One region of the Mesorhizobium sp. PUT5 genome, then DNA from elsewhere that is predicted to be linked to it. Evidence: predicted binding sites of a transcription regulator. Region 1 holds the regulator's gene; each other region holds the start of a gene.
What was found. Region 1 encodes PhoB, which activates phosphate uptake and scavenging genes when phosphate is short. Its sites were predicted from a motif close to TGTCATNNANCTGTCAT; they were not measured.
Positions count from the first base shown of each region.

Region 1 (3,456 bases):
GTAGAAGACGTCCTTGTTCTCGATCAGGCGGTCATATCCGACCACCGGGATGCCCTCGTCCAGCGCCTTCTGCACGGCAGGCCCGATCGCCGAGGCGTCCTGCGCCAGGATGATGAGCGCGTTGGCGCCCTGCCCGATCAGGCTCTCGACATCCGTAAGCTGCTTGGCGGCGGATGACTGCGCGTCGGCGGAGATGTATTTGTCGCCGGCGGCCTCGATGGCCTTCTTCATCGCGGCCTCGTCGGTCTTCCAGCGCTCCTCCTGGAAGTTGGACCACGAAACGCCGATGACCTTGTCCTTGGCCTCGGCGACGGAAACCAGCGTCAGCGACATCGCCGCGCCGGCAAGTATGGCGGCAGTGAATTTCCTCATGATTTCCTCCCTGCGCCCAAGGCGCCTGTGAACCGGCCCGGGGCTTCCGATCCCGGGTCCACGCCAAAGCTCTTTTTTTCGAGCTTCGAAAAAAGTGTGACGCAAGCCGGGCGGCCTGTCAACGGGGTTCACAATGTCGCGAATTTTTTTTCGAGTCTCGAAATAATGTATGACAGCACGGCCTGCTTCTGCCACTATTTCGCTCCGGCGCCGGCAGCCCTGGTGGATCAGGGGCGCGGCCAAGGAGACGGTAAGGCAATGACGGTGGGCATCCGCCATGACGATCTTCGCCGGCGCAACCGCGCCATGGTGATAGGGGCCGTTCGGCGCAGCGGCGAGCCGTCGCGCACCGAGATCGCCTCGATCACAGGCCTGAGCAACTCGACGATCTCGGCGATCTCCTCCGACCTCATCGGCGAGGGAATCCTCGTCCAGCGCGGCAGCGGCCCCGCGCCGCTGAAGCGCGGCCGGCCCCAGATCGGGCTGGAGCTGGATGCGGCGGCCGCGGCCGTGGTCACCGCGGTGCTGTCGCTGAATTTCCTGGCCGTCGCCGTCATCGACTACGCCGGCAGCATCATTTCCGAGGAACAGCGGCGGCTGGACACGCTGGCCCTGCCGCGCGAGGAACTGGTGGGCGAATGCGTCGCGATCATGCGCCGGCATCTCGGCGACCCGGCGCTTTCCGGCAGGCGGGTGCTGCGCATCGCGCTGGCGGTGCAGGGCATCACGGATTCGCACGCCCGCACCATGCTGTGGTCGCCGATCACGCCGCACACCGACATCGCCCTCGCCGACGCGCTGGAGACGGCCTTCGGCATTCCGACCACGATCGAGAACGACTGCAACATGATGGCCGTGGCGCTGCGCTGGCGCGGCACCGACCGCTATAGGCACGACTTCATCGCCATGCTTTTGTCGCACGGCATCGGCATGGGCATCGTGCTCAACGGCGAACTGTTCGCCGGCACCCATTCCTCCGGCGGCGAGTTCGGCCACATGATCCACCGCCCGGGCGGCGCGCTGTGCCGCTGCGGACGGCGCGGCTGCGTGGAGGCCTATGCCGGCAACTACGCGATCTGGCGCAACGCCCATGGCCTGGGCGAGGACACGCCGCCGGCCGCCGACATCGCCGAGGCGGACATGCTGGCGCTGGCGCAGCGGGCGCGCGCGGCGGACGGGCCGGAACGCGAGGCCTACCGCAAGGCCGGCACGGCGCTGGGATTCGGCCTGGGCAACCTGTTCGCGCTGATCGACCCGGCGCCCGTCACCATGGTGGGCGTCGGCGCGCGCGCCTTCGACCTCATCGAGCCGGCCCTGCGCCGGGCGATCGCCCAGACGGCGGGCGGCCAGCATTCGGAATCGATCTCCTTCGACACCGAGCCGGACGAGCTGGCGCTGATCCGCGAAGGGTGCGCCATGCGCGCGCTGACCTTCGTGGACAACGAGATCTTCGCGCCCGGCCCGGCCCCGGGCCCGGCAACGGGCGAAGCGGCGCGAACAGCCCCTCAGTCTTCCTTTATGGCGTAGCCTGCGCCGCGGATGGTGCGGATGACGTCGGGCAGCCGGCCGTCATTGACCGCCTTGCGCAACCGTCCGACATGCACGTCCACCGTGCGCTCGTCGATGTAGATCGTCTCGCCCCAGACATTGTCGAGCAGTTGCGCCCGCGAAAAGACGCGCCCCGGATGCTGCATCATGAACTCCAGCAGGCGGAATTCGGTCGGCCCGAGCCTGATCTCGCTCTTCTTGCGGTAGACGCGGTGCTGCTCGCGGTCGAGCATGATGTCGCCGACCTTCAGCACGGACGAGAGCACTTCGGGCTTGGCGCGGCGCAGCAGCGCCTTCACCCGCGCCATGAACTCCGGCATCGAGAAGGGCTTGACCAGATAGTCGTCGGCGCCGGTGGACAGGCCGCGCACGCGGTCGCTTTCCTCGCCGCGCGCCGTCAGCATGATGACCGGCAGCCGCTCGGTCTGGGGCCGCATGCGCAGCCGGCGGCACAATTCGATGCCGGAGACGGCCGGCACCATCCAGTCGAGCACCAGAAGGTCCGGCACGTGCTCCTGGAGCCGGATCTCCGCCTCGTCGCCGCGCGTCACCACCTCGACCTGATAGCCTTCCGATTCCAGATTGTAGCGGAGCAGGACGCCAAGCGGCTCCTCGTCCTCCACCACCATGATGCGTGGTGCGATCATGCGCCTCTCCGTCCTCGCGTCTCAGCTCGCCGGCACCGACATGGCCGTCTCGTCGAGCTTCGGCCGGTTCGGCGGCAGTTGCTCGCCCGTCAGCACATAATAGGCATTCTCGGCGATGTTGGTGACATGGTCGCCGATGCGCTCCAAATTCTTGGCGCAGAACAGAAGATGCGTGCAGGCGGTGATGTTGCGCGGGTCCTCCATCATATAGGTCAACAGCTCGCGGAACACGGAGGTGTACTTCTCGTCGATGCGTTCGTCGTCGTCGCGCAACTGGGCAAGCGCCGGCGCGTCGCCCGCCACATAGTCCTCGATCACGCCGCCGACCTGCGCCAGCACGAGATCGGCCATGGAATCGATCGAATGCGACAGCTCGCGCGGCACGGCGCCCTGCCCGACCGCGTCGATCCGCTTGGCGATGTTCTTGGCGAGGTCGCCGATGCGCTCGAGGTCGCCGGCCATGCGGATGGCGCCGATCACCGCGCGCAGGTCGTGGGCCATCGGCTGGCGCTTGGCGATCAGGGTGATGGCGCGCGTATCCAGCTCGCGCTGGCGCGCATCCATGACGGCATCGTCGGAGACGACGCGCTGGGCCAGCGCGGTGTCGGAATGGGTCAGCGCCCGCGTGGCGTCGGCCACCATGGTGCCGGCGAGTTCGCCCATGCCGCGGATCAGGCCGCCGATCTGCTTCAGGTCCTCGTCGAAGGAGGCGACGGTATGTTCCATCATGGTCGTGTCCTCGTCTGCGTGGGCCGTCAGCCGAACCGGCCGGTGATGTAGTCCTGCGTGCGCTTCTCGCGCGGCGACGTGAAGATCTTCTCGGTGCGGTCGAACTCGATCAGTTCGCCCAGATACATGAAGGCGGTCTGGCTGGAGACGCGCGCCGCCT
Region 1 is NZ_JBQOSO010000003.1:4,076,252-4,079,707, forward strand. Features, by position in the region: gene xylF (D-xylose ABC transporter substrate-binding protein) at 1-372, opposite strand, end outside; gene ACTDI4_RS21425 (ROK family protein) at 631-1,899, shown strand; gene phoB (phosphate regulon transcriptional regulator PhoB) at 1,878-2,567, opposite strand; gene phoU (phosphate signaling complex protein PhoU) at 2,589-3,296, opposite strand; gene pstB (phosphate ABC transporter ATP-binding protein PstB) at 3,323-3,456, opposite strand, start outside.

Region 2 (3,456 bases), 200 kb from region 1:
GCACGAACTGGCGGAACCCCATGGTCTGGAGCAGTTCCTGCGCCACCTGCACCTCGCGCGTGCGGTCGCCGCCCGGCTCGGGCGTCAGCGAGATGCGGATCGTGTCGCCGATGCCCTGCTGCAGCAATATGCCCATGGCCGCCGACGAGGCGACGATGCCCTTGGAGCCCATGCCGGCCTCGGTGAGGCCGAGATGCAGCGCGTGGTTCGAGCGCTCGGCAAGCTCGGTATAGACGGCGATCAGGTCCTGCACCCCGCTGACCTTGGCCGACAGGATGATCTTGTCCCGCGCGAGACCGATTTCCTCCGCCATTTCGGCCGAGAGGATGGCCGACTGCACGATCGCCTCGCGCGTCACTTGCTGCGCGGTCATCGGCGAGCCGTTGGCCTGGTTCTCGTCCATCAGCTTCGTCAGCAGTTCCTGGTCGAGCGAGCCCCAGTTGACGCCGATGCGCACCGGCTTGTCGTGCCGGATCGCCATCTCGACGATGTCGGCGAACTGCCTGTCCTTCTTGTCCTTGAAGCCGACATTGCCGGGGTTGATGCGATATTTCGCCAGCGCCCGGGCGCAGGCCGGATGGTCGGCCAGGAGCTTGTGGCCGATATAGTGGAAATCGCCCACCAGCGGCACGTGGACGCCCAGCCGCTCCAGCCGCTCGCGGATCTTCGGCACGGCGGCGGCGCTTTCATCGCGGTCCACCGTGATGCGCACGATCTCGGAGCCGGCGCGCGACAGCGCCGCCACCTGCCGCACGGTGGCATCGACGTCGGCCGTGTCCGTGTTGGTCATCGACTGCACCACGACCGGCGCGGTACCGCCGACGATCACGCCGCCGACATCGACGCCGACGCTGGCGCGGCGCGGAAAGGGGGAGGAAAAATACCCGGTCATGCCGGTGCCTCTTATCGAAAGGTCCGCGCATGAGGTGGCCGACAGCAGCCGCCTTGTCAATGGCGCATGCTGTCATAGCGGCATCCGGCGCGGGCCACGCGCGCCGCAACCGGCGCGCATGAACGGTGCCGCGGGTCGGCCGCAACGCATGTTGCATGACGGCCGAAGCCGCATCGCTTTATGGAATTGCGCTACGCCGACCCGCACTCCGGCGGCTACACCGCCGGAATGCCCTGTCCGCGCCTGGGAGGCGATGAAGGTTCAATGAGCCGTGGGCTGCGCCCTCAGTTTCTCAATCTCGTCCTTGATAGCCAGCTTGCGTCGCTTAAGGTTGGCGATCTCCAGATCGTCCATCGAAGGATGCAGCATCGCTTCATCGATCTCGCGCTCGATGGCGCCGTGCTTCCTCTGCAGCTCCTCAAGATGGGATGCAAGAGACATGATTGGTTCTCCCTTTCATGGTTTCCTCGATTGCAACCGCCCCGGCAGGATCCACCGCAGGCCCGTCTCCGTGACGGCTGCATGACACTTTGCCACCAAAGAACGAGGATGTCGAATGATGCTTGGTAGCATTCCCCGGCGGCAAGAAATGTGGTAAGGGCTGCGCACCGGCCGTGGGCGCCGGCCGCCCGTCCGGGTGCGTCTTCGGGCGACGAGATTCGCAGAACGGTGGACATGTCGGAACAGGAACAGGCCGAGATTCGCCTCGAATTCGCGCGTTTGAAGCAGGAGCATGCCGACTTCGACGCCGCCATCAACGCCATGGTGGCGACCGGGTGCGACCCGTTGCAGATTCAGCGCATGAAGAAGAAGAAGCTGCTGTTGAAAGACCGGCTCCAGGCGCTGGAGGACCGCATCATTCCCGATATCATCGCCTGAACACCCGCACCGCCCGCCTTATCCCCGTCCTTGCCCGCCCCGGCGTTTTGAGCTAAGGCGCGGCCTTCCCCGCCTCGCAGGAGCGCGCCATTGCAAGAGAGCGCCGACGTCGCCATCATCATGGGCAGCCAGTCCGACTGGACCACCATGCGTCACGCCGCCGAGACGCTGGAGGCGCTGGGCATCCCGCACCGCAGCCTGATCGTCTCGGCTCACCGCACGCCTGAGCGGCTCTACGACTTCGCCCGGGGCGCCAAGGCCGCCGGCTACAAGGTCATCATCGCCGGCGCCGGCGGCGCCGCCCATCTCCCGGGCATGACGGCGGCGATGACGCCGCTGCCCGTGTTCGGCGTGCCGGTGGAATCGAAGGCGCTTTCCGGCCAGGATTCGCTTTATTCCATCGTGCAGATGCCGGCCGGCGTCCCCGTCGGCACGCTGGCCATCGGCAAGGCCGGCGCGGCCAATGCCGCGCTGCTGGCCGCGGCCGTGCTGGCGCTCGGCGACGACGCGCTGGCCGCCCGCCTCGACGCCTGGCGCGCGGCGCAGACGGCGCGGGTGGCGCTCGAACCGGCAACGGATGCACCGGCGGGGTCGTCATGACGGCACCGCTCGCGCCCGGCTCGGTCATCGGCATCATCGGCGGCGGCCAGCTCGGCCGCATGCTGGCGATGGCGGCCGCGCGGCTCGGCTATCGCACCATCATCCTGGAGCCGCAGTCCGGCTGCCCGGCGGCCCAGGTGGCCAGCCGGCAGATCGTGGCGGCCTATGACGACACGGCCGCGCTCGCCGAGCTGGCCGAATCCTCGGCGGTGGTGACCTACGAATTCGAGAACGTGCCGGTGGCGGCCGCCAACGCGCTGGCCGCCCTGGTTCCCGTGTTTCCGCCGCCGCAGGCGCTGGAAGTGGCCCAGGACCGCGTCGTCGAAAAACAGTTCCTCAACGGCATCGGCATACCGACCGCGCATTCCAGCCCCGTCGACAATGACGAACAGCTCGCTACCGCGCTTTCGCGCTACCATGGCAACGGCGTGCTGAAGACGCGCCGGATGGGCTATGACGGCAAGGGCCAGCGCCTGTTCCGCAATGCCGTGGGCGGCGATCTTTCCGGCACCTGGGCCGCCATGGGCGGGGTGCCGCTGATCCTGGAGGAGTTGGTTCCGTTCGAGCGCGAGATCTCCGTCATCGCCGCGCGCGGCGCCGATGGTTCCTTCCGCGCCTATGATCCCGCGAACAACGTTCATCGCGACGGCATCCTGCACACATCCACGGTGCCGGCGGACATCGCGCCCGCAACCGCCGCGGCGGCGCAGGACGCGGCGCGCGGCATCCTGGAGGCGCTCGACTATGTCGGCGTCATCGGCGTGGAATTCTTCGTGCTGGGCGACGGCTCGCTGCTGGTCAACGAGATGGCCCCCCGCGTCCACAATTCCGGCCACTGGACCGAGGCCGCCTGCGCGGTCTCCCAGTTCGAGCAGCATATCCGGGCCGTGGCGGACCTGCCGCTGGGCGTGCCGCATCGCCACTCCGATTGCGTGATGGAGAACCTGATCGGCGACGACGTGGCGCGCATGCCCGCCCTGCTGGCGGAACCGGATCTGGTGCTGCACCTCTACGGCAAGGCCGAAAGCCGGCCGGGCCGCAAGATGGGCCATTTCACGAAATTGCGCCGGCCGGCCGCTGGAGCA
Region 2 is NZ_JBQOSO010000003.1:3,871,617-3,875,072, forward strand. Features, by position in the region: gene ispG (flavodoxin-dependent (E)-4-hydroxy-3-methylbut-2-enyl-diphosphate synthase) at 1-892, opposite strand, end outside; gene ACTDI4_RS20470 (YdcH family protein) at 1,154-1,333, opposite strand; gene ACTDI4_RS20475 (YdcH family protein) at 1,568-1,771, shown strand; gene purE (5-(carboxyamino)imidazole ribonucleotide mutase) at 1,892-2,371, shown strand; gene ACTDI4_RS20485 (5-(carboxyamino)imidazole ribonucleotide synthase) at 2,368-3,456, shown strand, end outside.
Region 2: the regulator PhoB is predicted to act here: its motif matches at 1,404-1,420, upstream of ACTDI4_RS20470 (YdcH family protein).

Region 3 (3,456 bases), 2.2 Mb from region 1:
CTCGTCGATCGCCGGCGTTCGCGAGGACGTGACCGACATCGTTCTCAACATCAAGGAAATCGCCATCAAGATGGAAGGCGAGGGCCCCAAGCGCATGGTCGTGCGCAAGCAGGGTCCGGGCGCCGTTCTCGCGGGCGACATCCAGACAGTGGGCGACGTCGAGATCCTGAACCCCGAGCACGTCATCTGCACCCTGGACGAGGGCGCCGAGATCCGCATGGAGTTCACGGTCGACACCGGCAAGGGCTACGTGCCGGCGGAGCGCAACCGTGCCGAGGACGCGCCGATCGGTCTCATCCCGGTCGACTCGCTCTACTCGCCGGTCAAGAAGGTCTCCTACAAGGTCGAGAACACCCGCGAGGGCCAGGTTCTCGACTATGACAAGCTGACCATGGCCATCGAGACCGACGGTTCGATCTCCGGCGAGGATGCGGTGGCTTTTGCCGCCCGTATCCTGCAGGACCAGCTCGGCCTGTTCGTCAACTTCGAGGAGCCCCAGAAGGAAGCCGCGGCCGAGGCCGTCACCGAGCTTGCCTTCAACCCGGCGCTGCTCAAGAAGGTGGACGAGCTGGAGCTTTCGGTGCGTTCGGCCAACTGCCTGAAGAACGACAACATCGTCTATATCGGCGACTTGATCCAGAAGACCGAAGCCGAGATGCTGCGCACCCCGAACTTCGGCCGCAAGTCGCTGAACGAGATCAAGGAAGTGCTGGCGGCCATGGGCCTGCACCTCGGCATGGAAGTGCCGGATTGGCCGCCGGAGAACATCGAAGATCTCGCCAAGCGCTACGAAGACCAGTACTGAACCTGAATAGAGCATGGTGCCAAGGACCGGCGCGCCGGTCCGACGGCCATGCGGAAAACCATCAGAGGCCGTGGCCTCTTGACAAGCTAAAGAAGGAAAAGAGCCATGCGCCACGGTTTCAAAGGCCGCCGGTTTTCCCGCAGTTCCAGCCACCGCAAGGCGATGTTCGCCAACCTCGCCGTCTCGCTCATCGAGCATGAGCAGATCGTCACCACCCTGCCGAAGGCGAAGGACCTGCGTCCGATCGTCGAGAAGCTCGTCACCCTCGGCAAGCGCGGCGACCTGCACGCCCGCCGTCAGGTCATCGCCCAGATCGGCAACGAGTCGGTGGTCAAGCGCCTGTTCGACACGCTCGCGCCGCGCTACGCCACCCGCAACGGCGGCTACCTGCGCATCATGAAGGCGGGCTTCCGCCACGGCGACAACGCCCCGCTGGCGGTGATCGAGTTCGTCGACCGCGACACCTCGGCAAAGGGTGCGGCCGACCGCGCCCGGCTTGAGGCCGAAGGCGGCAACGAGGAAGCCGAAGCGGCATAATCGCTATCTTCAGCACCACGACAGGAAGGGGCCCTCGCGGCCCCTTTTTCTTTGGCCCTTTCCCGCGCCGCCACGCGTTTCGGGCGGAAGGCAAGTTGTGCGGCTCGATGCGGCGCGCCTCCTTCATCCACGGGAGGCGGCGGCCTCGTCATCAACCTGTTACGGGCGGCCTCTACGGACAGGCTCGAAATGCCAGCCAGATGGAGATCCAGCCATGTCCGACGAGATGCAGCACGCCCATTTCCGCACCAGCCTGCTCGAAGAAAGCGACGGCCCGGGCAGCAATGCCACCGAAAACCGCACGATGGGCGAGATCATTGCCGCGCGCTTTTCTCGCCGGGGCTTCCTCCAGGGCTCGCTCGCCGTGTCGGCGATAGCGGCCACCGTCGGCCCGGTTGCGCTGCTCTCGGCCGAGAAAGCACGCGCCGACAATGGGTCCGCCTTCGTCTTCGACGAGGTCGAGGCGGGCATCGACGACAAGCATCACGTCGCTGCCGGCTATGACGCCGACGTGCTGCTGCGCTGGGGCGATCCGCTGTTCTCCGACGCTCCGGAGTTCGATCCGGCGAGCCAGGCGGCAGAGGCCCAGTCGAAACAGTTCGGCTACAACAACGACTATGTCGGCTATATCCCGATCGAGGGTTCGGCAGAGCACGGCCTCCTCGTTGTCAATCACGAGTATACGAACCCGCACCTGATGTTCCCCGGCATCGTGAAGGTGGTGGACAAGGACGGCAAGAAGGACCTGGAGCTTGCGCCGCTCAGCAAGGAACAGGTCGATGTCGAGATGGCCGCGCATGGCGGCACCGTGGTCGAGATCCGCAAGGAAGGCGGCAAGTGGAAGGTGGTGCGCGACGGCAAGCTGAACCGCCGCATCACTGCCAACACGGAGATGGAGCTTTCGGGGCCGGTCGCCGGGCACGACCGTGTCAAGACCAACGCCGATGCTTCGGGGACCAGGGTGATCGGCACGCTCAACAATTGCGCCGGCGGCGTCACGCCCTGGGGCACCTATGTCATGGCGGAAGAGAACTTCCACGGCTATTTCAATGGCTCGCTGCCCGAGGGCCACAAGGAGGCGGCCAACTACAAGCGCTACGGCGTTCCGGAAGGCGCCTACGAGTGGGGCGCGCACTACGATCGCTTCGACCTGTCCAAGGAGCCCAACGAGCCGAACCGCTTCGGCTGGATCGTGGAGGTGGACGTCGACGACCCGACCTCGATGCCGAAGAAGCGCACCGCGCTCGGCCGCTTCAAGCATGAGGGCGCCGAATCCATCGTTTCCAGGGACGGGCGCGTGGTCTTCTATCTCGGTGACGACGAGCGCTTCGACTATGTCTACAAGTTCGTCACGGCCGGCAGGTTCGACCCGGACAATCGCGCCGCCAACATGGATCTGCTGGACGACGGCACCCTTTATGTCGCCAGGTTCTCCGAGGACGGCGCGGTGGAATGGCTGCCCGTCGTATTCGGCCAGGGCCCGCTGACGGCCGAAAACGGCTTCGACAGCCAGGCGGACGTCCTGATCGAGACCCGCCGCGCGGCAGATCTGCTCGGCGCCACCAAGATGGACCGGCCGGAGGACGTCCAGCCGAACGGCGTCAACGGCAAGGTCTATGTCATGCTGACCAACAACACCAAGCGCAAGGACGATCAGGTGGACGCGGCCAATCCGCGTGCCAGGAACGCCTTCGGCCACATCATCGAGATCGCCGAGGATGAAGGCGATTTCGCCGCTGCCAGGGGCAAGTGGGAGATCCTGCTGAAATGCGGTGATCCGTCCGTGGCCGATGTCGGCGCTTCCTTCTCCACCGACACCACCGCGAGCGGCTGGTTCGGCATGCCCGACAATTGCGCGGTCGATTCGGCCGGCCGGCTCTGGGTCGCCACCGACGGCAACAATGCCAAGGAAACCGGCCGCACGGACGGCCTTTGGGCGGTCGACACCGAGGGCGGCGCGCGCGCGACGTCCAAGCTCTTCTTCCGCGTGCCGGTCGGGGCGGAAATGTGCGGCCCGCTTTTCACGCCGGATGACGAGACCGCCTTCGTCGCCGTCCAGCATCCGGGCGACGGCGGCCCGGACTGGGAAGCATTCGGCCGGCCTTCCTATTACG
Region 3 is NZ_JBQOSO010000003.1:1,893,106-1,896,561, forward strand. Features, by position in the region: gene ACTDI4_RS10680 (DNA-directed RNA polymerase subunit alpha) at 1-805, shown strand, start outside; gene rplQ (50S ribosomal protein L17) at 911-1,342, shown strand; gene ACTDI4_RS10690 (PhoX family protein) at 1,557-3,456, shown strand, end outside.
Region 3: the regulator PhoB is predicted to act here: its motif matches at 1,489-1,505, upstream of ACTDI4_RS10690 (PhoX family protein).